4 regions of the Bradyrhizobium sp. Mp27 genome follow, and region 1 is predicted to be linked to each of the others. Evidence: riboswitches for the same ligand, from Rfam matches in the RefSeq annotation. Region 1 holds a riboswitch; each other region holds the start of a gene.
What was found. A riboswitch is a leader RNA that binds a small molecule or an ion and turns the genes downstream of it on or off. The one in region 1 is predicted to bind cobalamin.
Positions count from the first base shown of each region.

Region 2: linked by a shared signal. The riboswitch ahead of QJT78_RS00720 (energy-coupling factor ABC transporter permease) and the one ahead of metE (5-methyltetrahydropteroyltriglutamate--homocysteine S-methyltransferase) in region 1 are both predicted to bind cobalamin.
Region 3: linked by a shared signal. The riboswitch ahead of QJT78_RS00700 (TonB-dependent receptor) and the one ahead of metE (5-methyltetrahydropteroyltriglutamate--homocysteine S-methyltransferase) in region 1 are both predicted to bind cobalamin.
Region 4: linked by a shared signal. The riboswitch ahead of QJT78_RS36445 (TonB-dependent receptor) and the one ahead of metE (5-methyltetrahydropteroyltriglutamate--homocysteine S-methyltransferase) in region 1 are both predicted to bind cobalamin.

Region 1 covers NZ_JASAUS010000151.1:1,717-7,684, reverse strand. Annotated here, with positions in the region: gene QJT78_RS41550 (nodulate formation efficiency C protein) at 1-445, opposite strand, end outside; cobalamin riboswitch at 1,454-1,656, shown strand; gene metE (5-methyltetrahydropteroyltriglutamate--homocysteine S-methyltransferase) at 1,757-4,102, shown strand.
Region 2 covers NZ_JASAUS010000001.1:168,873-174,840, forward strand. Annotated here, with positions in the region: gene cobT (nicotinate-nucleotide--dimethylbenzimidazole phosphoribosyltransferase) at 1-224, opposite strand, end outside; gene cobF (precorrin-6A synthase (deacetylating)) at 235-984, opposite strand; gene QJT78_RS00720 (energy-coupling factor ABC transporter permease) at 1,025-1,702, opposite strand; cobalamin riboswitch at 1,739-1,957, opposite strand; gene cobA (uroporphyrinogen-III C-methyltransferase) at 2,003-2,734, opposite strand; gene QJT78_RS00730 (cobyrinate a,c-diamide synthase) at 2,731-4,041, opposite strand; gene cobM (precorrin-4 C(11)-methyltransferase) at 4,041-4,823, opposite strand; gene QJT78_RS00740 (cobalamin biosynthesis protein) at 4,820-5,188, opposite strand; gene QJT78_RS00745 (bifunctional cobalt-precorrin-7 (C(5))-methyltransferase/cobalt-precorrin-6B (C(15))-methyltransferase) at 5,185-5,968, opposite strand, start outside.
Region 3 covers NZ_JASAUS010000001.1:162,264-168,231, forward strand. Annotated here, with positions in the region: gene hydA (dihydropyrimidinase) at 1-134, opposite strand, end outside; gene QJT78_RS00690 (aspartate/glutamate racemase family protein) at 131-883, opposite strand; gene QJT78_RS00695 (PepSY domain-containing protein) at 1,005-2,426, opposite strand; gene QJT78_RS00700 (TonB-dependent receptor) at 2,439-4,811, opposite strand; cobalamin riboswitch at 4,928-5,130, opposite strand; gene QJT78_RS00705 (histidine phosphatase family protein) at 5,202-5,774, shown strand; gene cobT (nicotinate-nucleotide--dimethylbenzimidazole phosphoribosyltransferase) at 5,781-5,968, opposite strand, start outside.
Region 4 covers NZ_JASAUS010000109.1:3,385-9,352, reverse strand. Annotated here, with positions in the region: gene QJT78_RS36455 (hypothetical protein) at 1-23, opposite strand, end outside; gene QJT78_RS36450 (hypothetical protein) at 84-1,091, opposite strand; gene QJT78_RS36445 (TonB-dependent receptor) at 1,105-3,222, opposite strand; cobalamin riboswitch at 3,336-3,550, opposite strand; gene QJT78_RS36440 (hypothetical protein) at 3,626-3,847, opposite strand; gene QJT78_RS36435 (hypothetical protein) at 3,976-4,233, opposite strand; gene QJT78_RS36430 (hypothetical protein) at 4,336-4,548, opposite strand; gene QJT78_RS36425 (hypothetical protein) at 4,700-4,876, opposite strand; gene QJT78_RS36420 (adenylate/guanylate cyclase domain-containing protein) at 5,003-5,968, opposite strand, start outside.

The DNA of each region.
Region 1 (5,968 bases):
TACAGCGGCCCTGCCGCAGAAGATCGCCGAGCCGGCCTTGCGGGGTGGCCACGAAGTTGAAGTTGGCCGGATCATGCAGAAAGCGAAGATTTGCGTCCCTTTCGCCATCTGCGACTTCACTGGCGATCAGGGAGAGCGCCAGGGCGCGCCAGCCCAATTCCATCGGCTTCGCATAAGTCGACGCAAGTTCAAACGTGCCGTCGAGGGCGATCTTCCAGGTGATAACGTACTGTTCGTCCGATTTGTTGTCCCGGTGTCTGGTCCACGAAACGAAAATAAAGTCGTTTTGGCCAAGTTCAATAACGCCCCACATTTGAGGCACGAACTGTGCCACCTTCGAGACATTGGAGATAATTTGTTCTATCGTCTCACCATCTTGCGCTCGCCAAGTTGACTTCAATCGTTCGACAAGGGGGCTGTCGCTGGCCCGAATATTATTGCTCATGGCAGCCGGCCAGGCGAGGCAGATTAAAAATCCGACCAAGCAAAGCCATAGCGCGGGTCTTCCAGACATTCTCTTCATAACCCTCGGCCTATCGCGTTTCATCCAAACATCTTGTAAAGCAGGCAACCTCGAACCTGCTATGAGCCATCGCAAGAAGTTTACGGGATGCGACGTGGCACCCGCTGGCTGTCCCGCGCGATCAGGCGCTCCCTGTATGTCATGCGCAGCTAACTTCCCCGACAGCGACTGCGTCAGTTGGCTGAGCTGGACCTGCCCAGCAGGAGGAGACTGGGCATGCCGAGGGTCTGCATTCTTCGTGCCAGGCAATAGGCGGAAATTTTCACAGAGTTTGTGTCGCTCTTGTCGACTTTCTGACCTTTGCACGTTTTCGGTGTTCCTATTCAGTGTATCCGCCGCAGCTTGTGCATCCTTGTCCCGCACCGGATATTTAGCAGAAGAGTTGAACGCCTCGATGCCGGATGCCTGATGGACGGAAGTGCGTTTGCCGCTATTGAGCTGTGTGGTTCGCTATCGTGCCGCCGGCGTTCGAGCTGCATGATTGCCAGCGGCACCAAGCCGGCTTGATCCCGGCTTTGAAGTCTGGGTGGCACGCAAATCAACCCCTCGCCTCGTATGTTGCTAAATTCCGCCACGTGCCTTGGCCTATTCGCTGCAGATCCTTTAGTTGAGAGAATAGCTGGCTAGCCGAGGTGCTGGGCGAAACTCTGGAAATCGCAAGGCCGCATCGAAAGCATTCTGATAGAAACGTCGGTACTCCCGCCGGAAGGCTGCTTCTGTCCCTTTCATCGATCTAGCGTGCGGCTCCGCCTCAAGGCAGCTCCGGATGCTATTCCGGTATCTGAGAAGGATATGTCTGATTATGACATCTCTGATTAGAGAATGTTTCTGGATGGTGGTAAGTCACAGAGATGCACGGTCATTCGGCTAGCAGATGTCGCAGATTAGCTTGCACATAATCTGAGAGGTTGACGGAAGAGTTCTCGTGCCGATAATCCAAGTCGTCGAGGTTCTCCGGTTCCCATTGATCCGGAGCTAAGAGGGAAGCCGGTGCAAATGCCGGCGCTGCCCCCGCAACTGTAAGTGGCGAGCCGCTGTCCAACGATGTCACTGAAGCCTGCACGGCTTCGGGAAGGCCGGACAGCAGCGATGACCAGCAAGCCAGGAGACCGGCCCCGACAATATATTGGTCCACGGGCGGGGTGTCTCGGTGGTACGCCAAGCAGCCGTCGCACGCGCGACTTCTCCTGCCTGCGTCCGCCATGGCCTTTGTCCCCAACAGGGGTTAACGCGATGTCTCCTCTCTCTCTTCCAGTTGCTACGCTCGGAACGCCACGCATCGGCCCAAGGCGTGAGCTCAAGCTCGCTCTAGAAAGCTACTGGTCTGGAAAGATTAGTGAACAGCAGTTGTACGAAGACGCATCCGGCCTACGCGCAGCGAACTGGGCTCGTCAAAAATCGCTCGGCGTCACGATCATTCCGTCAAACGACTTCTCGCTGTATGATCAGGTGCTTGATACAAGTGTCATGGTTGGCGCCATCCCGGAGATCTACGCCTCGAGCGGAGAATCCGTTTCGCTCCAGACGTACTTCGCCATGGCCCGCGGATCGCAATGCGGCGATCAGGATGCGAGTTGCGACCAGAGTACGCGGGGATCTGGCGTGCCCGCGCAGGAAATGACCAAGTGGTTCGATACCAACTACCACTACATGGTTCCCGAGTTTTACCGGGGACAGGCGTTCAGACTGTGCTCTCGCAAACCCGTCGAAGAGTATGAGGAAGCCAGGGCTCTTGGCTTTCAGACCCGCCCTGTCCTGATCGGGCCGGTCACATTTTTAAAGCTCGGCAAGAGTACCGATAGCGCGTTCCAGCCCCTCTCTCTCCTCGATGATCTGATACCTGTCTATATCGACCTTCTGCATGAATTAGCCAAACGAGGGGCAAGTTGGGTTCAGTTTGATGAGCCCTGCCTGGTCCTTGATCTGGATGAGGCGGCGCGACAATCGTTGCTGCACGCCTATAACCGGTTCGCAAAGGAGGGACCCGCTATCAAGATCATGCTTGCGAGCTATTTCGGCGCCCTAGGCGACAATCTGGATACTGCCTTGAGCCTGCCAATTTCCGGTCTGCACGTCGATTTGGTTCGAGCGCCAGAACTATTGGATCAGATCATTGCTGACGGCCGAAGTGATCTCGTCATGTCGCTCGGTGTCATCGACGGCCGCAATGTGTGGCGGTCGAACTTGCCGTCGCTCCGTCAGCGGCTGAAGCCCTCGATTGCGAAGCTTGGCAGGCACCGTGTACAGCTCGCTCCGTCCTGCTCGCTGCTTCACGTGCCGGTCGATGTTGAACTCGAGACCGGGCTCGCGTCCGACGTCAAGAGCTGGCTTGCTTTCTCGGTTCAGAAGATGCGTGAGCTTGCGATCCTGGCGCGGGTACTCGCAGGCGACCAGAATGTTGGGCTAGCTCTTGCCGAGTCGGAATGCGCCGCGACTGCCCGCCGGACCTCGCCGAAGATCCATAATGCCAACGTCGCTGTCCGAATGAGGGCGATCGATCAGACGATGCGCCAGCGCGCCACCCCGTTTGCCCGTCGTTCCGAGATCCAAAGGGAACGCTTTGGACTGCCGGCTTTTCCTACCACGACGATAGGATCGTTTCCGCAGACCGCAGCGGTGCGAAATGCTCGCGCGGCGCATGCGCGAGGTGCGATGAGCGAGGAGCAATACGACAGGTTCCTCAAAGAGGAGATAGCCCGCGCCGTACGTTGGCAGGAGGACATCGGTCTTGACGTCCTCGTGCATGGCGAATTCGAGCGTAATGACATGGTGCAGTACTTCAGCGAGCAACTCGCCGGCTTCGCATTTACAAGGAACGGATGGGTTCAGTCCTATGGTTCGCGCTGCGTTAGGCCCCCGATCCTGTTTGGCGATGTAGTGCGGCCGAAGCCGATCACCGTGGAATGGTGGCGCTACGCGCAATCACTAACTGGTAAGCCGATGAAGGCGATGTTGACCGGACCGGTGACGATCCTGAACTGGTCGTTTGTTCGCGATGATATTCCTAGAAGCGAGGTCTGCCGTCAGCTTGCGCTCGCGATGCGCGATGAAGTCCGCGATCTCGAGAATGCCGGTGCAGCCATAATACAGATCGACGAAGCTGCACTCCGCGAAGGATTGCCATTGCGCCGGTCGGACTGGAAGGCATATCTCGATTGGGCCGGAGATTGCTTCCGCCTCTGCTCATCGGGCGTTACCGATCAAACGCAAATCCATACACATATGTGCTACTCAGAGTTTAACGACATCATCGGTGCGATCGCTGCAATGGATGCGGATGTCATTTCAATCGAGACGTCGCGATCGAAAATGGAGCTACTGGATGCGTTCAGGAAGTACGAATATCCAAATCAAATCGGACCGGGCGTGTACGACATTCACTCTCCACGCGTCCCCGAGACGGGCGAAATGAAGGAGCTGATGGTGCTAGCTCGGACGCGTTTGCAGGATTCGCAGCTTTGGGTCAATCCGGACTGCGGCCTAAAAACGCGCAAATGGGAGGAGGTTCGGCCGGCGCTCACCAACATGGTCGCTGCCGCGCGCGAACTGCGCGCTGCATCCGATCCGCAAATCGGTTGATCCCGAGCTCCGGTCTGTTCTCAACAAAGCTAATTCGGTTGTGGTGATTTGCGCTTTCCACAATATCGAGGCTACCATTGCCGCCGACATGATGCCCGGTCCACTTCGTGGACCGGGGAAGGTACGGTCTCGGAGAAAAGACGGTGACGCGTTGCGCTAGTTTCGTTGGCCGGGGTAGAATTGCCGGCTGCTCGATCACGGCGACAACATTCGCCGAAAATCTGCAACCCATATAAGCAGAAGTGTATTGCAGCTAATCATGCCGTGGTACGCGGCCGTATAGGTTGAGATTTGGAAATTTACGCCGAGATTTGTCGCTCATGGGCACGTTGGCAACGGCCGCGACAGCAATGAGAAAACTAATGCTTGACGGACACCGCAAGGCACTCGGCGCGGATTCGGTCCGCTCGGAGATGCCGTCAGGCTCCCTCATTCGATCCACGAGATAGTTTCAGAAGAGAGGACGGCGAAGGCAGTCCGTACCCCAACTCACACCAATCCATTTGGGATAACGGCGCTATCCGGGCCACATACGCCAATGCGTCGGCCGCACCGCGATTTGCTCTCCGGTATTCGCGTTGATCCATCCGCCGAAGATCCGGCGGCAAGGAAAGACCACCCGGTGAATTGAATTACCCTCGATCACGGCAATCTCCAGATCCTGATCGAAGGGCGGCGCCTTTCCAAGCTGCTCCCATGTCAGATCATTAGATCCTGGCCGGTGTTCATAGCTGCGGGGTGACAAATTCAGATACCTTGTTAACACTGCGCACATCGCTTGGGTTCTGCGCGGACAGGCCGACGCCGATATCGTTCGGACGACCCGCGTCTCGATCGCGTCAGCCGCGGCGGAGGGATATCGGCTTTGCGCTGTTGTGACGGAACATGATCCGCTCGCGAACTGAAATATTTGGATCTGCGCCAGGAAACGACATCTGAGCTTTTGTCGAATTGATTTGGATCAGCTCAAGGCCTCGGCCATTGATATTTGTAGATGTGCTGCACCAGTTTTACTGGACTGCAGCTCCAGTAATCCGGCCCGGGCAGGGTAAATGGTCCGGCCGTCTGTCATGTCACGTCCTTTGTTGGTGAGACACATCTCCTTGTCCTCCGGCGTCATCGTGTTGGTTGTGTGTGGGTGGCCTTCCTCACGCGCGCATTTAGATGGGCGTAGCTTCGCTCTGAGCGCATAGCAGGGCCGTCCCGCAGGCCGATAAAGTAGATGCCATCGCAAGTCGGCGCAATTTATCATGTGGCCGGTCATTGGCTCGCCGCGCGGCTGCGGCTGCGTCTGGCAGCAGTCCTAGGAACGGCCGCGGGTACCCGGGCATGAAAGCATCATGGGCGTCAAGCATTTCTGTCTGCCGTGCGTCTGACCTTACTAGAAGACCACTTCTATCAGAGGCAGCCGCTGCAGCATTGATGCTTGTCAAAAAGTTGTGCGCGTCCGGGATCGGTGGCTCGTGACCGCTACCAGCCGCAGACGCCTGTCGACATGCTCCGAACTCGCGCTTCAGCGAGCGCCTCGCGTTCTCTGCAACAGACCAGCGCCTTGATTTGAGGCGCAACTCACGCCCATGGCTAAGACAACATTTTCGCCATTGCTCCGTGCACGCGGATGGTCATTGATGCTTCGCCTTTCATTCGGTAGCCTTGCCGGCGCTGATCCTGACCTTAAGCTCTGGCGCTGAAGTCCTGGACCGGGCTTATCGAAACGTGGGCTAGGACAAGTGTAATGATCGGCTTCTGCAATCGCGTCTTCAGGTGGACCGCCGATGCAAGTTCGGGGTTCTCGGCGTCATTGCCCAGCGATCGCTTGCGCGCGTAGCCCGCCGGCGCATGGCAGAAATCAGCCCGCGATAAGCC
Region 2 (5,968 bases), on a different contig from region 1:
ACGCCCTGCGCGACGATGCCGTGATCGCCGGCGAAGATAATGATCGGCACCCGCGCGGCGCGCGGCTGCTCGGTCGCCTGCAGGCCCGCAAGCTCCACCGCAAGCTGCTCCAGCCGGCCGAGCGCGCCGGCCGGTTTTGTGAGTTGCGCCTGACGCGCGAGCGCCGCCTCGCGATGGACAGCGGAGACATCGGGGCATTTCCGGGTGATCCAATCGGGGGGCATGCTGCCTCGCTTACGGCCTACGCTTGAGAATGTAGCTGTCCATGATCCAGCCATGCCGCTCGCGCGCATCCTGTCGCGCGGCGACGATGCGCGGGGCGATCTCGGCAAGAACGCCCGACATGGCGATCTGATCGGGCATGCCGAGATAGGCGCCCCACCAGATGTGCAGCCCGGCTGGATCGAGCGACTGGAACGCCGTGGCGCCGTCGAGCATCACCACCACGGTATCGACGCCTTGCGGCCAGCCGCCCTCGCGCAAGCGGCGCCCCGTCGTGACCAGGAAGGGTTCGCCGATGTCGTTGAGCGGGAGCGCATGCGCCGCGCACAGTGCCTGGATCGAGGTGATGCCGGGCACGACCTCGATATCAGGCAAGGGATCGAGCCGCCGCGCAATGCGCAGCGAGGAATCGTACAGCGAGGGATCGCCCCAGATCAGCAGCGCGACCTTGCCTTCACCTTCGAGATGGCTCGCGATCGTCCGCGACCACGCCGCGGCCACGGCATCGTGCCAATCGTCGACGCCCTTGTGATAGTCCGCTTCACCGGCATCGCGCACGGGAAGGTCGAACTCGGCAATGCGCGTCGTTGGACTGGTGAGCACATCGGCGCAGATCGTCCGCCTGAGATCTGCGAGATCTGATTTCGCCGTCCCCTTGCGCGGGATCAGGATGAGATCGGCCGCGTTGATGGCTTGAACGGCGGCGCGCGTGAGCTGCCCGGGATCGCCGCAACCGATGCCTATCAGGGATAGCGTGAGCATCGCGCGTGTGGGGGCGGCCATCGCGGCCGCCCCTTGTCTCTTAAGCCGCGTTGTGGAGGCGCGGCGTGACGAGGCCGGGCGCGGTGACGCCGCGCAGCGATTTTGCCAGTGCCAGCACGGCGAGATCGGCGAGCGGCTCGATCACGATGACGAGCGCATAGGAGGCCGCGAAGGTCGCGATGTTGACGAGGTTGGTGGCACCGAAGCCGGAGCCATAGAGCGCCCAGAACGCGACCCAGGCGATGACGCCGGCCTGATACGTGGTCGAAAGCGCCAGCGCCTGGCGATACCTGAGATCGACATAGGCGGTGTTGCGGGGAATGATCCGCGCGGCGATCGCCTGGATCCCGAACAGCGGCACCAGCAGCGTGGTGACGTTCATGCCGAATTGCGGCAGATCGGGCGGCTCGAAGAAGATGCCCTGGAACAACAGTCCGAACGCAAGGCCGAAGGCCGCGGGCGCCGCCCCAAACAGCAGGAACAGGGTCGAGCCGAGGATGAAGTGCACCTCGGAGACGCCGACCGGGAAGTGCGGCAGGATCTCGAAGAAGACGAACACGAGGCCCGTGGTGGCGAGCGTCCGCGCCGCGAACGACGTGATGCCCTGCTCGCGCACGGTCTCGACCGCGAGCTTCAGCGCAACGCCGCCGACGGCGATGCCGGTTGCGTAACTCAACACGAGCTTGGCGCCCGATACGACTCCGGGTTCGATATGCATGGTTCAGTTCCTTCCTGCCGTCACACCCGACGGCCTTGGCCACAAGACATGCACGGCCGGTCTCCTGGCTCGCGGTTCACTGGGGTTCTCCGGCCTTCCCGAGCCTTGCGGCCCAGTGGCGGTTCGGAGCCCCTCACCGCTTACAGTCGCGGGGGCGGCTGGGGTTTTGGGCGGCGCAACCGTCCGCCCACCCCCATTCCCGATTATGCTCCGGCGGTTTGCGCCGCCTCGAGCACCATGCATCTCCTGTGTGCCCCTTTCGCCAGCCGGGCGTCAAGGGGCGAAGGGCGGCCGGGACGGTCATGACGGATAATCGCCCGCCAGCGCGCCAAACAGGATCACCGCCGCCGTCGAGGCCGCGCCGCCCCGCGCAAGCTGTTCCGCCAGCTCGGCAATGGTGGTGCGGACCAGCCGCTCGTCGGGACGACCGAGGGATTCGGCGAACAGCGCCGGGGTATCAGGCGCGAGGCCGTGCTCGATCAATTTTGCGACAAGCGCCGGAAAGGTGCGGCGGCCCATATAGACCACGGTGGTCGCTTCGGGATCCGCCAGCGCCGCCCAGTTCAAATTCTGCGGCAGCTCGCCGGTGACATCGGCCCCGGTCACGAACTGCACCCGGCGCGAGGTGTGGCGCCGGGTCAGGGGAATGCCGGCTTGCGCGGCGGCGACACAGGCCGAGGTGATTCCGGGAATGATCTCGTAGCCGATGCCGGCTTCGCGCAGCGCCTCCAGCTCCTCCTCGAGCCGGCCAAAGATACCGGCATCGCCCGATTTCAGCCGCACCACGCGGACGCCCGCCGCGGCGTAGTCGATCAGCAGGCGGTTGACGTGGTGCTGCTTGGTCGAGGGCCGCCCTGCCCGCTTCCCCACCGCGACGAGGTTGGCGCCGGGCCGGGCCAGATCGAGGATCGCGCCCGAGGCGAGGTCGTCATAGAGCACCACGTCGGCATCGCGCAGCCGCGCCGCGCCTTTGAGCGCGAGGAGCTCGGGGTCGCCGGGGCCGGCCGAGATGAAAGTGACAAAACCGCTCACCGATCCTCCGCGATCAGATGGAAGAACGTGCCGGTGGCATGACCGCGGTGCGAGCCGGTCTCGGCGATGACCGCGCCTGTTGCATCGTGCACGACTGCCAGCGGCGTATCCGGCTGCGCGATAATCGTCGAATAGTGGAACTCATGACCGCGCAGGCGCGCGCCGACCTGATGGCCCGGCATCGGCGCGGCGAGCGCAGCGAGACGATAGCCGAGATGCATGCGGCGCTTGGCAAAGCTTGTCTCCAGTCCGAGCAGGCCCGTCATCTCATGACGGATGCCGTCGGCGTCGGTCAGAGCGGTTCCCAGCACCATATAGCCTCCGCATTCGCCGTGCACCGGCCGTGTATCAGCGAACGCGCGCAAGCCGCTGCGAAAGCGCGCATTGGCCGCGATCGTGCCGGCATGGAGTTCGGGATAGCCGCCGGGTAGCCAGCAGACATCGGCGCTCGCGTCAGGCGCTTCATCGGCAAGCGGCGAGAATGTCGAGATCTCGGCGCCGGCCGCGCGCCAGGCCTCCAGCATGTGTGGATAGATGAAGGAGAACGCGGCATCGCGGGCCAACGCAATGCGCTGTCCGGGCGGCGTCACATTGATGCCGCTTGCCGCTGGTTGCGGCGACCAGCTCGCTGCCGATCGCAGCACCGCGTCGAGATCCACATGCTCGGCGACGAAGCGCGCGGCTTCGTCGATCAGCTTGCCGATCTCGGCTTGCTCCTCGGCCTGCACCAGGCCGAGATGCCGTTTCGGCAGGCTGATCTCGGCATGACGCGGCAGCGCGCCGAACACGGCGATGCCGGCGTCGTTCAATGCACGCCGCACGAGATCTTCATGCCGCGGGCTGGCGACGCGATTGAGCACCACGCCGGCAAGCCGCACGCCGGCACGATAGTCGCGAAGGCCTGCGGCGATCGCCGCCGCCGTCTGCGCCTGTCCGGAGGGATCGATCACCAGCAGCACCGGCCAGCCCAGCATCTCGGCAATGTCGGCGGTGGCGCCGGTGCCGGAGACGCCGCGCGCGGCGACGCCGTCGAACAGGCCCATCGAGCCCTCGGCAAGCACGACATCGGCGTCAGTGCCGCGACCGACGAGATGAGCAATCGTCCCGCGATCCATCGCCCAGCTATCGACGTTGACGGAAGCGCGCCCCGTCGCAGCGGCATGGAAGGCGGGATCGATATAATCGGGCCCGCTCTTGAAGCACTGCACGTTCAATCCGCGATTGCGCCAGGCACGCGCCAGCGCCAGCGTCAGCGTGGTCTTGCCGACGCCGGAGGCCGGCGCGGAGATGACGAGCCCTGCCGGCATCACGATGCCTCCGGAAAGCGCGGGTCGGCGCCGACCGGCCGATAGCGGCGGTCGTAGTCGGCGGCATAGAGACGGCTCTCGTCAAAATCCGCAGCGCCAAGCGTCTTGCCAACCAAAATGAGCGCGGTGCGCTCCATCTCGGTGCCGACGGCGGCATCGAGTGTCGCCAGCGTGGCGCGAACGATGCGCTGGTCCGGCCAGCTCGCGCGCCAGACGATCGCGACCGGGCAGTCCGCGCCGTAATGCGGCGTCAGCTCGGCGACGACCTTGTCGAGCAGATGGATCGACAGATGGATCGCGAGCACCGCACCGGTGGCGGCGAACGCCGCGAGCTTTTCGCCCTCAGGCATCGCGCTGGCGCGGCCCGGCGTGCGCGTCAGCACGACTGACTGGGCAAGACCGGGCAGCGTCAGCTCGGTCTCCAGCGCGGCTGCCGCGGCCGAGAAGGACGGCACGCCCGGCGTGACCGTGTAGGGGATACCGAGCGCGCGGAGGCGGCGGAGCTGCTCGCCCATCGCCGACCAGATCGCGAGATCGCCGGAATGCAAGCGGGCAACATCCTTGCCGGCGGCATGCGCGGCGGCGATCTCCGCGATGATCTCGTCGAGCGACAGCGGCGCGGTGTTGACGATGCGCGCACCGGGCGGGCAATGCGCCAGCACGCCCTCGGGCACCAGCGAGCCCGCATAGAGGCAGACCGGACAGGCCGCGATCAGGTCGCGTCCGCGCAACGTCAGCAAATCCGGAGCGCCCGGTCCTGCACCAATGAAGTGCACCGTCATGCGCCGTCTCCTTCCGCGATCGCCGCCGTTGCGGTGCGATCCCGCGAGACCGCCCGCGTCGCAATCAATCGCGCGCGAGGGCCAGCGGCAACGAGCGCCGCGGCTTCAGCGACCGAGCCCGTGCCGAACTTTTCCGCGACGAGTTTTGACTGCGTCGGCGTCTCGATGCCCGCCAGCATGTCGGCCGGAACCGGCTTGATCGGCACGCCGCATTCACGCGCGAGCTGTTTGAGCGGCTCCGCGTCGGCCTTGTCGCTGACAGTCGCGACCGCCGCAAGGCCTTCGGAACCACCGGCTGCCAGCAGCGCCTCGCGCAGCGAAGCGAGCGTCACACCCTTCTTGAATCCGAGTCCGGCGACTCTCATCGAACCGCACTCCACTGCACCACGGGCCGCGACGCTTCCCAGGAGCGGTAGCGGCCGAGCGGGCCGGCATGTGCGATTTCGACCCGCATCAACTCACCGCCATGGCGCTGGTGCAGTTCGCCGAGCAGCGCCTCCGTCTCCAGCGTCACCGCATGCGCGACGAGCCGCGCACCCGGCGAGAGCCGCGGCCAAATGGCATCGAACATTGCGATATCGAGACCGCCACCGATGAAGACGGCATCCGGCGCTTCCAGTCCGGCGAGAGCGCCCGGCGCGCTCCCCGCGATGACGGTGATCCGATGCGCCAATCCGAACGCCGCCGCATTGCTGCGGATATTCGCGGCACGATCCTCACGCGCCTCGATGGCGGTCGCCGTCCCGCCGCACAGCGCCCATTCCACAGAGATCGAGCCAGAACCCGCGCCGATATCCCACAGCCGCTCGCCGGGACGCGACGCCAGCGCCGAGAGCGCCAGCGCGCGCACCGGCCGCTTGGTGATTTGGCCGTCATGAGCAAAGAGATCGTCGGACAGGCCGGAGCTGCGGGGAATGCCTTGCCCGCCCCTCGCCTCGACGGCCACCGCGACCAGGTTTTCGGCGAGACCGCCAGCAAAGCTGTCGGCACGATGCTCAGCAATGCTTTCGCGCGCCCCGCCGAGCGCGGCGAGAGTCCAGAACGCCGAGGCGCCCCATCCGCGATCGCTCAACCATTTGGCGAGCTCACCGGCTGCCTTGCCGTCACGCACAAGGCAAATGATGCGCGCACCTCGCACCAGATGC
Region 3 (5,968 bases), on a different contig from region 1:
ATCTCGCGCGCCGCACCTTCAATGCGGTCGGCGATGCTGACGATGCGTCCGTCGCGAATGCCGATATCGGCGCGAAACTCGTCGCTGGCCGTCACGATGGTGCTGCCGCGAATGGCGAGATCGAGCTGCGTCACAGGTGTCTCCGTCTGATGATCGCTGATGTCTGGAAGATCCGGCCCCACGCCGCAAGGGCCGCGATGTCGCCACCGGCGAGTTCGAGCGTCCGCCACAGCGTGACCGCGACCGAGTCCAGCACGGCGATGCCCAACTCCCGTTCGAGTGCTGCAGCCAGCGCGGCGCCGTCGAGATTGGTGCAGAGAATGACCACGGCATCGGCGCCGTCCGCCGCGACCGCGCGGATCATGTCGGCGATCGTCGCGGGCGTGACCTCACCGAAGGAAAAATTATCGCGCAGGCCGAGATGCCGCTCGGCGTGAGGGGCGATCCCCTCCTCGGCCCAGACTTCGCCGATCCGCCGTTGCACGTCGTCCGTATAGGGTGAGACCAGGCCGACGCGTCCGGCGCCGAGCGCGCGGACGGCGTCGATGCAGGCAAGCGTGGAGGTCGTCGCCGGGATATCGGTCCGCGCCGCGATCGCTTCGCACAGGCTCCGGTCGCGGCCGATACCGAGCCAGCTTGCCGACGTGCCGTTCCAGGCAATGGCATCGACCTTGGCGTCCGCCAGCAGATCCGCCGCCGGCAGCATCACCGAGGCATCGAACTGGTTCAGCGCCGCGGCATCGAGCGCGATCTCGGTAACGCGGAAGCGCGAGAAATGAGCGGTGACGCCGGCCACGCCATGCAGCATGGAACTGGTGACGGGCTCCAGCACCGAGTTGGACGATGGGGTCATCATGCCGAGGCGCTTGCGCTGAATTGACATCGATCACGATCGCCCCATTGAGAGAGCGCACCGCTGCGTCCCCTCGGGCGATCATCCGCGCCTGCCATCGCCCGCGCAACCCGCAATTTGGATGGCGCATATGATTTGTTCGATACGCAGCTCAAGCCGCGAAGGTCGACCGCAAACGCCGCCAGCCGATCACGATGCCGGTGACGGAAAATGCCAGCCCGAGCAAGCAGAGCCCGACGACCAGGATATCGCGCACACGCGGATGCGCCATGAGAACGGGAAAATCGAGCGTGTGAAGCGCGCCATAGAACCAGCGATAGGCCCGCCGCGAGGCATCCAGTCTTTGCAGCACGCGGCCGTCAGCAGCGTCGATGTCGAACCAGAGGTCGCCGCATCGGGAGCGATAGACGGGCGCTCCGGCGACAGCGGAGTGCGCGGGATAGTCGTCATTGTCGGCAAGAACGGACGGGACGCCACAGCCCAGCGCAAGGCGCGTCGTCAGGTCATGGACATCCTTCTCGCCGAGGAATGCCACCGGCCCGCTGCGGCTCGCCTCCGCCGTTTTGGTCAAGGCCTGACTGGCAGGGCCGGTCCGGTCGCGCCGGTAGACAGCACCATTGACGGCGAACCATTCGACGTCGCGAGCCGATGGCTGACCGACCGGTGGGGCCGTCGTCCAGTCCGGCGCGGCATACACCACGCCCGCTTCGGTCCGGGTCAGCTCCCCGCGCGAGAACAGCCGGCCGTGATCCATCGAGAGCCAGCCACTAAAACTCCAGGTCAGCACGAAGACGGTCGCGACGAGACCAATGATGTGATGCAGTGCGTGCCAGCCGCGATAAGGCGACGAGACCCCGCGCCTTCGAATCCTGATCCTGATAATTCCGAGCACCGCGCCGAGCGTCGCCGCGATAAAAGCCACCAGCGACAATGTCGAGACCACCTGATCCCAAAGCGACCAATTGCTCCTCAGGACCGTCGGATAGATCCAGTGCAGGACGCTGCCGGCCCAATTCCAGCCGCGTTCGCTGCGGGTCGTATCCAGCACGACTTCGCCGGTGCGCGAGGAGACATAGACCTCGGTTCCGGCCGCATCGCCAAGAGCGACGCGCAACAGAGGCCGGTGTCGATCAAAGCCATTGGGGACGCTCCATTGATCATAATCCGCGACCGCCATCATCGCCGCCCGCGCGGCATCGAGCCCGCGTTGCCGGGCATGATCCCGCGCGATACCGACCGCGACGTCGGCGGACGTCACCGATGCATCCCGTCCGTCGGAGGCATGGACCGCGCGCACACGCGACGGGTCCGACACGACATAGACCGGCCCGTCGCTCCGCTGGACCAGGCGAACGCGCGTGGCGTCCGCGACCCCGCTCGCGGCGACGGCCTCCGCGACCGCAATCCTCACCTCTCCGCCAGCCACCGGCGCGAGCCCGGCAAAACGTTCCGCTTCCGTCAATGACGGAAACGGGACGAAGTGCATCACGATTCCGCTCGCGAACCACATCGCGAACAGCAGGCAGAACGCGATCCCGAGCCAGCGATGCAGCAGGACGATCGCGTTCATCATGTGGTCAGCACCCTACCATTTGAACGCGGCCGAGAGCTCATAGGTCCTGGGCGCGCCGAGCAGGATCTGGTCGGGATAGAACGGATCGCCCCAGATCGCGTAGCGCTTATCAGTGATGTTGCGCACGCGGAAGCCCAGACGGGCCTGGTCGACCGCGTTGAACACCGTCTTCGGGATGTCGACGAAGGCGTAGACGTCGGCGACGGTGTAGGCCTTCATCGTCACGACGTTGGCATCGGTGTTGTAGCGGTCGCCGACATAGCGGCCCGTGATGCCGAGCTCCACCGGCCAGGGCGTGAAGAACCGGTACGACGCACCGGCATTGGCCACGACACGCGGCACGTTCGGCGGCGTGTTGCCGGAGAACGGACCACCGGCAAAATTGTAGTCGGCATAGCGTGCGTCGACATAGGCGATGTTGCCCCAGAGCCGCAAAGGCTCAATCGGCCGGATGGCCGCCGCAAGCTCCACGCCCTTCGATTCCTGCCGCCCGGCAATGTTGAGCTGCATGCCTCCGGCTGCGGCATAGACGTTCTTGCGCTCGATATCGTAGGCCGAGAACGACCATTCCGCCCTGTTGTTCCACAACAGATGCTTGACGCCCGTCTCATAGGTGCGCGAGGTCGTCAGGTCGAGCGGCTGGGCTGGCCCAAGCAGGAAGATGTTGTTGGCGGAGACGTCGGCGCCGGTGGCGTACTGGCTGAAGAAGGTCACGCCGGGAACGGCGTCCCAGGTGTAGCCGATGCGCCCCGTCGTCGGGACCCAGGACTTCGAGAACGGGAAGTTCGCCTTTTCCAGCCCGGCGGAGTCGGTCGAGTTGCGGTCAAGCCCGATATGCTCGACGCGCAGGCCGCCGACAAGCGCGAAGGTTCGCGTGAGCTTCACCCGGTCCTCGAACGACAGCGCCTCGTTGTCGATGCGCGCGGTCTGCTGCTGCGTCGTGAGCAGGCCGTAAAGGCCACGATCGGGATTGACGAGCGAGACGTAATCGTCCGGGAAGTTGGCGGCGCCTGGCCTGACGAAATCGAGATAGCTGGACGAAAGTGTCGTGACCAGGCGGTTGTCGAAGCCTGCGATATTAGCGTTCCAAATCAGGTCGGTAATGTTGCCGACAAGGCGTTGGCTATGTGCAACGTAGAAGCGCTCGCGATCGACCATGTTCGAGTTGGGCAGGCCCGTACTGGCATTGAAAGCCTCGATCTCGTTGTTGAACCAGGTACGCTCCGCGCCATAGGCATAGGCTTGGCTCTTCAGCGTCAGGTCAGGCGCCAGCTTCAGTTCGAAGCCGCCGCGCAGCCACACCTCTTGTGCCACGTTGCGGTTGTCGAGAACGTTGTAGTTGGTGTTGAAGGTACGATCGTCGATCGTGATCGCACCGAGATTCGTTTTGTTGAAGTTCGAGACGTAATTGCCGGAGACAATGCCGCTCGTCGCATGCGAGCCGCTGAAGGCGACCGGTACCAGCGGTGCGCCCCAATAGGCCTTCGAGCGATCTTCCCGGTACTCGATCGCGCCCCAGATCTTGAGGCTGTCGGAGATGCGGTAATTGAGCTGGCCAGACACATCGAGCGTCTTGGTATTGGTGTCATCGGCAAAGCCATTGAGCGAGGCGCGGCTGATGTCGAAGCGGTAGTCGAGCCCCTGCAAATTGGTGCTGCCGCCCGAGCCGTAATGGACGCCGAACGAGTTGAGCGAATCCCAGGAAAAGTCAGCTTCATTCCGGATCGGCCCGGTGTGTGGCTGCTTCGTGATCAAGTTGATTGCGCCACCGGCGGCACCTTCGCCCGACATCAGCGAGGCCGGACCTTTCAAGAATTCCACGGCTGCGAGATTGGCCGTATCCGTGATCCGCGAGGTCATGTTCTGCGGACCGATCTTGATGCCGTTGTAGAGCATGTTGATCTGGCTGTTGGTGAAGCCACGCATGGAGAAAGCCGCGGGCTCGGCCGGATTGTCGCCGGAGGTGACACCGACCGCGCCCTGCGCAACCTCCGACACGGTGCGATAGCCCTGCTCCCGCATGGTCTCGGCCGAGATGACTTCGACGGTCGCGGGTGTCTCCTGCACGGTCAAGCCGAGGCGCGAGGCGCTCTCGGCAATCACATTGGTGTTGAGCGGCGTCTGCGCCGCCGCGGTCGGCACGACGGGCTTGGCCGCGGCCGATGCGGCCGCTGGCCTGCGCGATGCTGCGCGGCGTGGGCTCTGCGCGTCCCGGGCCGCCGGCTTTGCCGGTTTGCGGGATTGGGCGGGCGACACCTCGACCGGCGGCAGCGGCTCGCGGGCCTGCTGCGCCATGGCGGCAGGCAGATCGAGGGCGGCAAAGGATGTGAGCGCAGCGGAGGCGAGCAGGAAGCAACGCGGTCGTACAAGACGAATGGAAGACACAGTTCGGAACCTCGGTGTGACGTCAGTGGCACGTCACAGCGAACCAAGGTCCCATCTTCCGGCTTATAAGCCTTCCGATGAAGCCGAATGTCTGTACTCCCCGACCGACATCTTCGCGTGTGACCACGGCTGACGGCAGGTCTCCTGGCTCGCGGGTCAGTACCTTGCATCGCCTTCCCGGGACCGAGATACCCAGTGGCTCGTGACGCAAGATTCGCCGCTTACAGTTGCGGGGGCAGCCGCGGCATTGGGGACAAAATCCCCGCACCGCATTCCCTTTTCATCCCCACTCGGGGAAACCGTCAAAGCCATCTAGGATTACCGACAAGACAGAGTCAATGTGCCGGTGCGACGTTATTACCACAGCGACCAACTTCCTTGGAGATAGGCATGGAAGGCGAGACCTTCCTCTGGCTGATACGGCATGCGCCCGTCGACGGCGCCAAAGGGACGATCCACGCAGCCGACGCGCCCGCCGATCTCGGCGATCGCGTGCAGCTGGAGGCGTTGCGGCGGAGGCTTCCGCCAGATGCTGCGAGCTTTGCGAGCCCAGCGCGACGTACGGTTGAGACGGCGCGCGCGCTGGGACTCGAACCCGCGTTGGTGCCCGAATTCAGTGAACAGGATTTTGGCGACTGGACCCGCCGGCGGCATGACGAGCTCGCGGCGACCGGCGGGGAGGCCTATGCGCAGTTCTGGAGCGATCCGGCGCACGGACGGCCGCCGGGCGGCGAAAGTTTCGAGGATCAGGTCGCGCGCGTCCGGCTGGGTCTCGCGCAAATCGGCGCCGGCTCGGCAACGCTCGTCGTGCACTCCGGCACGATCCGCGCGGCACTCTGCATTGCGCTGGATCTGACACCACAAGCGGCCCTGCGCTTCGTGATCGATCCGTTGTCACTGACCCGGATCGACCGGCTCGCCACCGGTTGGCGCGTCGTCGCGGTCAATCAGCGCGCGGCTTGAGCCGGGTCAGCCCGGGCGATCCGGCACATTGGCCTGCGCGAAGGTCGCCATGCCGTTGTGAAGGCTGCACGCGAGCCGCACCAGCGGCAGCGCGATGGCGGCACCCGATCCTTCGCCGAGCCTGAGATCGAGGCTGATCAACGGCTGCACGTTCAGCGCGCGCAGCACCAGCCGATGCCCCTGCTCCGCCGATT
Region 4 (5,968 bases), on a different contig from region 1:
GGCGGCAGGATGGTGACAGTCATGGAACGATCTCCTTGTGGGATTTGTAGCACATTTTGCTGGAACGCGGCATCACGTCTGACTCAGTGAAGAGCCTCCATGGGATCTTCGGTCTCGGCTGGATCGCGCCGGTCGACGGCAAGCCAGGCGGCGACTGTCGCGGCGTGCGGTTCGATGGCCGCCAATTGGCGCAAGGCCACGCGAACGGTGGCGCGCGCCGTGCGATCGGATGGAAGCATCACCGTCTCAGGTCCCCGCTCCTTCGCGACCGCGTCGATCACGGCCCTCTTGCACGCGGTTAGCTCCGGCAGCCCATAGAGTTCGAGCAGCGCCTGGAAGGCTGCGTGATGATCCGGCCGGAAAGCGCGCTTGCCGCCAAATTGATCGCGCAGCGGATGGGCCGGATAGAGATGCGCGCAGGGGATCCACCCCTCAGGCAGCGGCTCGGTGGCGGCATGGGTGCGGCCATGCGCGAGCAGCTTTGGCAGGACGTGGGTGTGCGGGCCGTCAGGGCTTCGCCCGCCCGGCGGCGGGATCGGCTGGAATACCTCGGCGCGCCCGATGCGGCTGATGAAGACGCGGTGCGGATTGGCGGCCAGAATGATTCGCATGGCATCGCTTTCGGGCGAGAACACGGATTGGCCCGTGCGGCTCCTGAGTGCGGCGACGGCATCGGCATCGCTGACGCGGATGTAGGCGTCGATCTGCAACGTCCCGAGGCCAAGGTCGAAGAGGATGCCGCTGCGATCCCTTGTCAGGAGCGCCTCGATATCCGGACCGAGCTCGGTCAGCACGGTACGACCACTCATGGCGCTGGCTTCATGAGGAAGACACAGCGCGATGCGGTGGCTCCAGCTCTCCGTGGTCGGCGATTCCGATGCGATCAGGCGCAGATCCGGGTGGGAGACAACGCGTATCCCACCCTTCTGCGTCACGACGCTGATCCCGTTGCGCGACTGCTCCATATCGAAGGCCTCATTGGGCTCGCGCGTGAACTCGGCAATGGCACCGAACGTGCCGACGCTCCAGCCGGCCTCAGCGTCGGCAAGCCGGCTTGCGATCAGGTCCATGAGCGGATCGGCCGTTGTCATGAGGCTTCTCTCACTATCTGACGTCGTAATTCGCCAGGCGAATGCCGCCATTGACGCCCAGTCCCGGCTGCAGAAAGCCGGTCGGATTTTGATAGTGCACATTGGCGAGATTATCGACCCGGCCAAACACCTTCACCTGGTCGGTGACCAGATATTCGGCCGCCACGTTGACGACGGTGTAGGCCGGAGCCAGCAGACGCGGAATGCTGAAGTCACGGTTGCCATCGACGAAACTCCCGACGTGCAACACTGTTGCGGACAATGTGAGCGGGTCGATCGGATTCCAGATGACATTTGCGCTCCACTTCTCCTTCGGACGCCTCAGCAGCTCCAGTCCCGTCGTCGCATCCACCGCGCGGGTAAAAGTGTAGTCGGCACGAACGCGAAGCCGGTCGGTGATCGCCGCCGCGACGAAGCTCTCCGTACCCTCCGTGATCGCCTTGCCGATATTGGTGTTGGTGCTCGTGAATGTCACGGGATCGAACGTGCTCTGGATCAGGTCCGTGATGTTGTTGCGGAAGTAGGTCGACCCGAAGCGAACGCGATCGCAAAACAAGGGTTGCTCGAAGCCGGCGTCGTATCCGACGCTTTCCTCGGGCCTGAGGTTGGGATTTGCAAAGAAGAAGAACGCGGGAAAGCTGACGTAAAGCTGGTTGAGCGTCGGCGCCTTGAACCCCGTGCCGTAGCTTCCCTTGAACTTCGTATCCGTGACCGGCACGATCACGGCAGACGCCAGACGAAAGGTCGGATGGTCTCCAAACCGTTCGTTGTCGTCCTGCCGGACGTTGGCCGTGAAGAAGACGCGATCCCGGAACTGGGACTGCAGCTCCATATATCCGGCCTTGTTGACGTTCTGCGCCGAGACCGTCGCCGTTTGCAGTGTTTCGATCTCATGCTCCGCGCCAATGATGACATTGTTGTTGGGCGCGAGCTGGGTCGTGGTGTGCCAATCATACCTGACGCGATCGCCGGTCGTGATCGTGGCCATCGCGTTGCCGGGCGAGATGTTGTAGTTCCAGTGATTGGTGTAGTTGACGCCGAAATAGCTCTTCATCCGGTCGTCGAGAGCGGACCAGACCGCCTCCCCGCGCGTGAAGAGCTGGTGCACCGTCTGCGTGCTTTGCGCGGCCGCGGGAAAGCTCGCGAATGTGACGGGATCGAAGGTGTCTCCGGTAAAGCGCAGGGTGGCGTCAGTGTACCGCGCCACCCCATTGAGCGTCAGGTTTTCGCTCAATTCGGCGCCAAGCTTCGTGGAATAGGTCATATTGTCGTAGTAGTTGCCGATCGCCTTCTGACCCGGCGGCAGCAATTCGAGCGGCGTCACCGGCACGTCGTTCGCGTGGAAATGCGCAACGTTGAAGGCATAGTTGAAGTGGTCCTGTGAACCGCTCAGACCTGCCGTCTGGTTGAACGTTCCGAACGAGCCTCCCTCGATCGAGCCGGTCGCGCGGGCGGGACCGTCGCCCTTCTTCGTCACGATGGAGATCACGCCACCCAGCGCATCTGCGCCGTAGAGACCGCTCTGCGGACCACGCAGGACTTCGATCTGCTGAATGTCGGAGGTGAGCAGCTGGCCGAAATCGAACGAGCGGTTCGGGTTGCTAGGATCGCTGACGTCGATGCCGTCGATCAAAACCTTGGTGTGATTAGAGTTCGTTCCGCGTGTGAAGATCGATGTCTGTCCGCCGGGACCGCCGGTCTGCACGAGGTTGAGGCCTGGAACGGCGCTCACTGCATCGGATGCGGTCCGGCGCTGATCACGCTCCATGTCTCTGGCGGTCAGAACCGTCACCGAGCTCGCAACCAGATTGGTCGGAGTGACAACGCCCGTCGGACTGACGACGACCGTCGGAAACAGGTTGGCCGCGGATACCCCGGCAACCGGGGGCGACGCCGGCGCCAGCTCGGGCTTCGGCAATCGAGCGACGCGCCGCCGCTCGGGCTGGTCGGGCACAGGCCGCGCGACTTGCGGCTTGGCCGGACGCTCGGTCGGCGCGACCTCGACCGGCGGCAGCAGATCGGGCGATGCCGACTGCTGGGCCTGGGCAATGGACGGATCGAGCGAATACAGGGAAACGAACGCGACAACGCCGGCGCGGAAGCGCCTGGCGGCAAAGACAATACGGGACACTCTTGTAACCTCGGTATGACGTCAGTGGCACGTCACAGCGAACGAGGTTTCACGGCGGAGCGTTCGATTGCTCCGGTGAAGCTAATGTCTGTACTCCCCGACCGACATTTTCGCGTGTGACCACGGCTGACGGCAGGTCTCCTGGCTCGCGGGTCGTTACCTTCCGTCGCCTTCCCAGGACCGAGATTCCCAGTGGCATATGACGAAAGATTCACCGCTTACAGTTGCGGGGGCAGCCATGGCGTTGAGAATATCCCGGTATCGGGAAAACCTCGCACCACGTTCCCTTTTGATCTCCGTGAGGAGAACCGTCACCGACCAATCTAGGGGGCGGGCAAGCGGAGAGTCAATCGGCCGGTTGCATGACGGGCAAAGCACCGCACCGGAGATTGAGCCGGCGCAATCAGGCCGGCTCCCGCTCGGCACGCGTCCTGATCACTGCCCGCTCGCCGGCATCGACGAGCTGGCCGATGCCGGTGCGGCCCGTGAGCGCGCAGCGGATGATGTTCTCGGCAACGGACCTGCGAAAGCAATGGTCCTCGCCGACCGGGCGATTGCGGCAGACCCGATCCAGCGCCAGCTTCATGTTGATCCGGGTGCGGGTGTCGAAATGCTCGCTGATCATTCGTAGGGCCTCGATGCGTTGATGTCGGAGCGGAAACGCGTGGGCCTAGGCCGGGTTCCAAAGACAGGCCGCGCAAGGCCTTGCGCAGAGCTGACTACACCCGCCCTCTTGGTCCTGTGACGGGCGGGTTACGCCCGCCCTCTCGGCCGCTGCGCCTGAGCCCAGGCCGCGGTGACGTCGCGCAGCGGGGCGTCGCTGCGCCGGATCGGGGTCAGCTCACCAGAGGCCGAGATGATGGCGGTCTCCTCGCGGCGACAGCGCGGGCATACGAAGCGGACCTCGTGCGGCGACGAAGACCAGCTCGAACGTTTGACGTTGGCCGCCATCGGCCATGCATCGCAATGCGAGCACGACACCAGGAACCGACCGGGATCGAGCATACCCATTCCATAGGACTCCGCGTCCTGCCTGCCCTTTCAATGACGAACCCATGTGAATCGTTCCGGTGCCCGAGCACCATCAGCCCCAGCTCCAGGCAGCGCCGCCGCTCAGTGCGCGCCCTTGAGGGTGCATGACGTGGTGCAGGTGACGGTGTTGCCGTGGTCGCACGCCTTGCAGGCGGCAACGCACTGGTTCATGTCGCGGGGATTGTAGGAGCTGTAGTTGCGCATGGCACAGACCGGGGTCGAGCCGGTGATGTCCTGCTCCTGATTGCAGGCGGCCGTCATGAGCGCGAAAATCAGGACTGCAACAAGGCGCATGGGATTGCCCGGGTAAGGAGCGGCAAAGCGACGTGGCGAGGTACGCTGCACAGCAACGGACCTCGGCATTCCCACCGCGAGCAATCATGGATCGTGACGCTCGCATCCCGAAGGATGCGCGCCAAACATTAAGAACGGCTTGCAATCGGCGTCAGGCCGCAGCCTTGGTCGCGATCACCTTCCGCATATCAACCGCCAGCTGACGGTACTGCTCCGAGAGTTTCAGATAGAACTCGCGCTTGGTGCTGTCGGTCGCGAGCTTGGCGATCAGCTCGCATTCGGCGGTGAGCGTCTCGAACCGTTCCAGCCTGTCCTGAAGTTCTGTCATCGGCGTGTCCCCATCAAACGCCTCAAGGGACGACTAACCTAAGCCCGCGAATTAGGTCACTGCGAACATCGTTATCGAGTAGAAGCGTTTTTTCCGGCAAGGGCGCTGCCGGCCCGGCAAGGACCGCTATTTCTGCTCCAGCCGCCATGCGCCGTCCCAATTGGCGTCCGGCGGATTGGCCTCGAACTGCGCGATGCGGCCGAGCAGCGTGCGCGAGGGACCGTCGCCGGGCACGGCTTCGAGCGCCGTGTTGAAGGCGGCGCGAGCCTCGTCGAAACGCCGGGCGCGATAGGCGGCAAGGCCTTCTGCATAGTGCGTGCGCAGGCTCTGCTGCGGGACGCTGAGTCCGTGCGCCTTGCTCATCACCTCGAAAATGGCTTGTGGCGCACTCTGCCCGGCCACCGCGAGACGATCGATCTCGCGCAGCTCGCAGCTCGAGCCGATCGCGTCCGCACTGGCTTGCGAGATCAGGATGCGGGTGCCGTAGATCTTGTTGACGCCCTCCAACCGTGAAGCCAGGTTCACAGCGTCGCCCATCACGGTGAAGCTCATCATCAGCTCGGAGCCGATGCTGCCGGTCAGGACTTCGCCGGTGGCGATGCCGATCCGCAGGTCGCACGCCGCCGGCATGGCGCGGATGCCGAGCAGGTCCGGCAACTGCTTCTGGAGCACGGGCACCTGATCGGCCATGTCGATGGCGGCGAAGCAGGCGAGCAGCGCCGGCTCGTCCTCCTCGATGAAGGGAGGCCCCCAATAGGCCATGATGGCATCGCCGATGTATTTGTCGATGACGCCGCGATGGTTCCTGATGGGGCCGGACATCACCGTGAAATAGTGGTTCATCACCTTGACGAGGCCGCGCGGGGTCATGCCCTCGCTCATCGAGGTGAAACCGCTCATGTCGCAGAACATGATGGTCATCACCCGGCGCTGGCCGTCGATGGCGACCTCCGGCCGGTCGATCAGCCCCTGCACCACCTTGGGATCGATGTAGCGGCCAAAGGTCTCGCGGATCCGCTCGTTATGGCGCAACTGCTCGGTCATGCGGTTGAAGGCGGCCGCAAGCTCGCCGATCTCGTCCTGGGTCGAGAC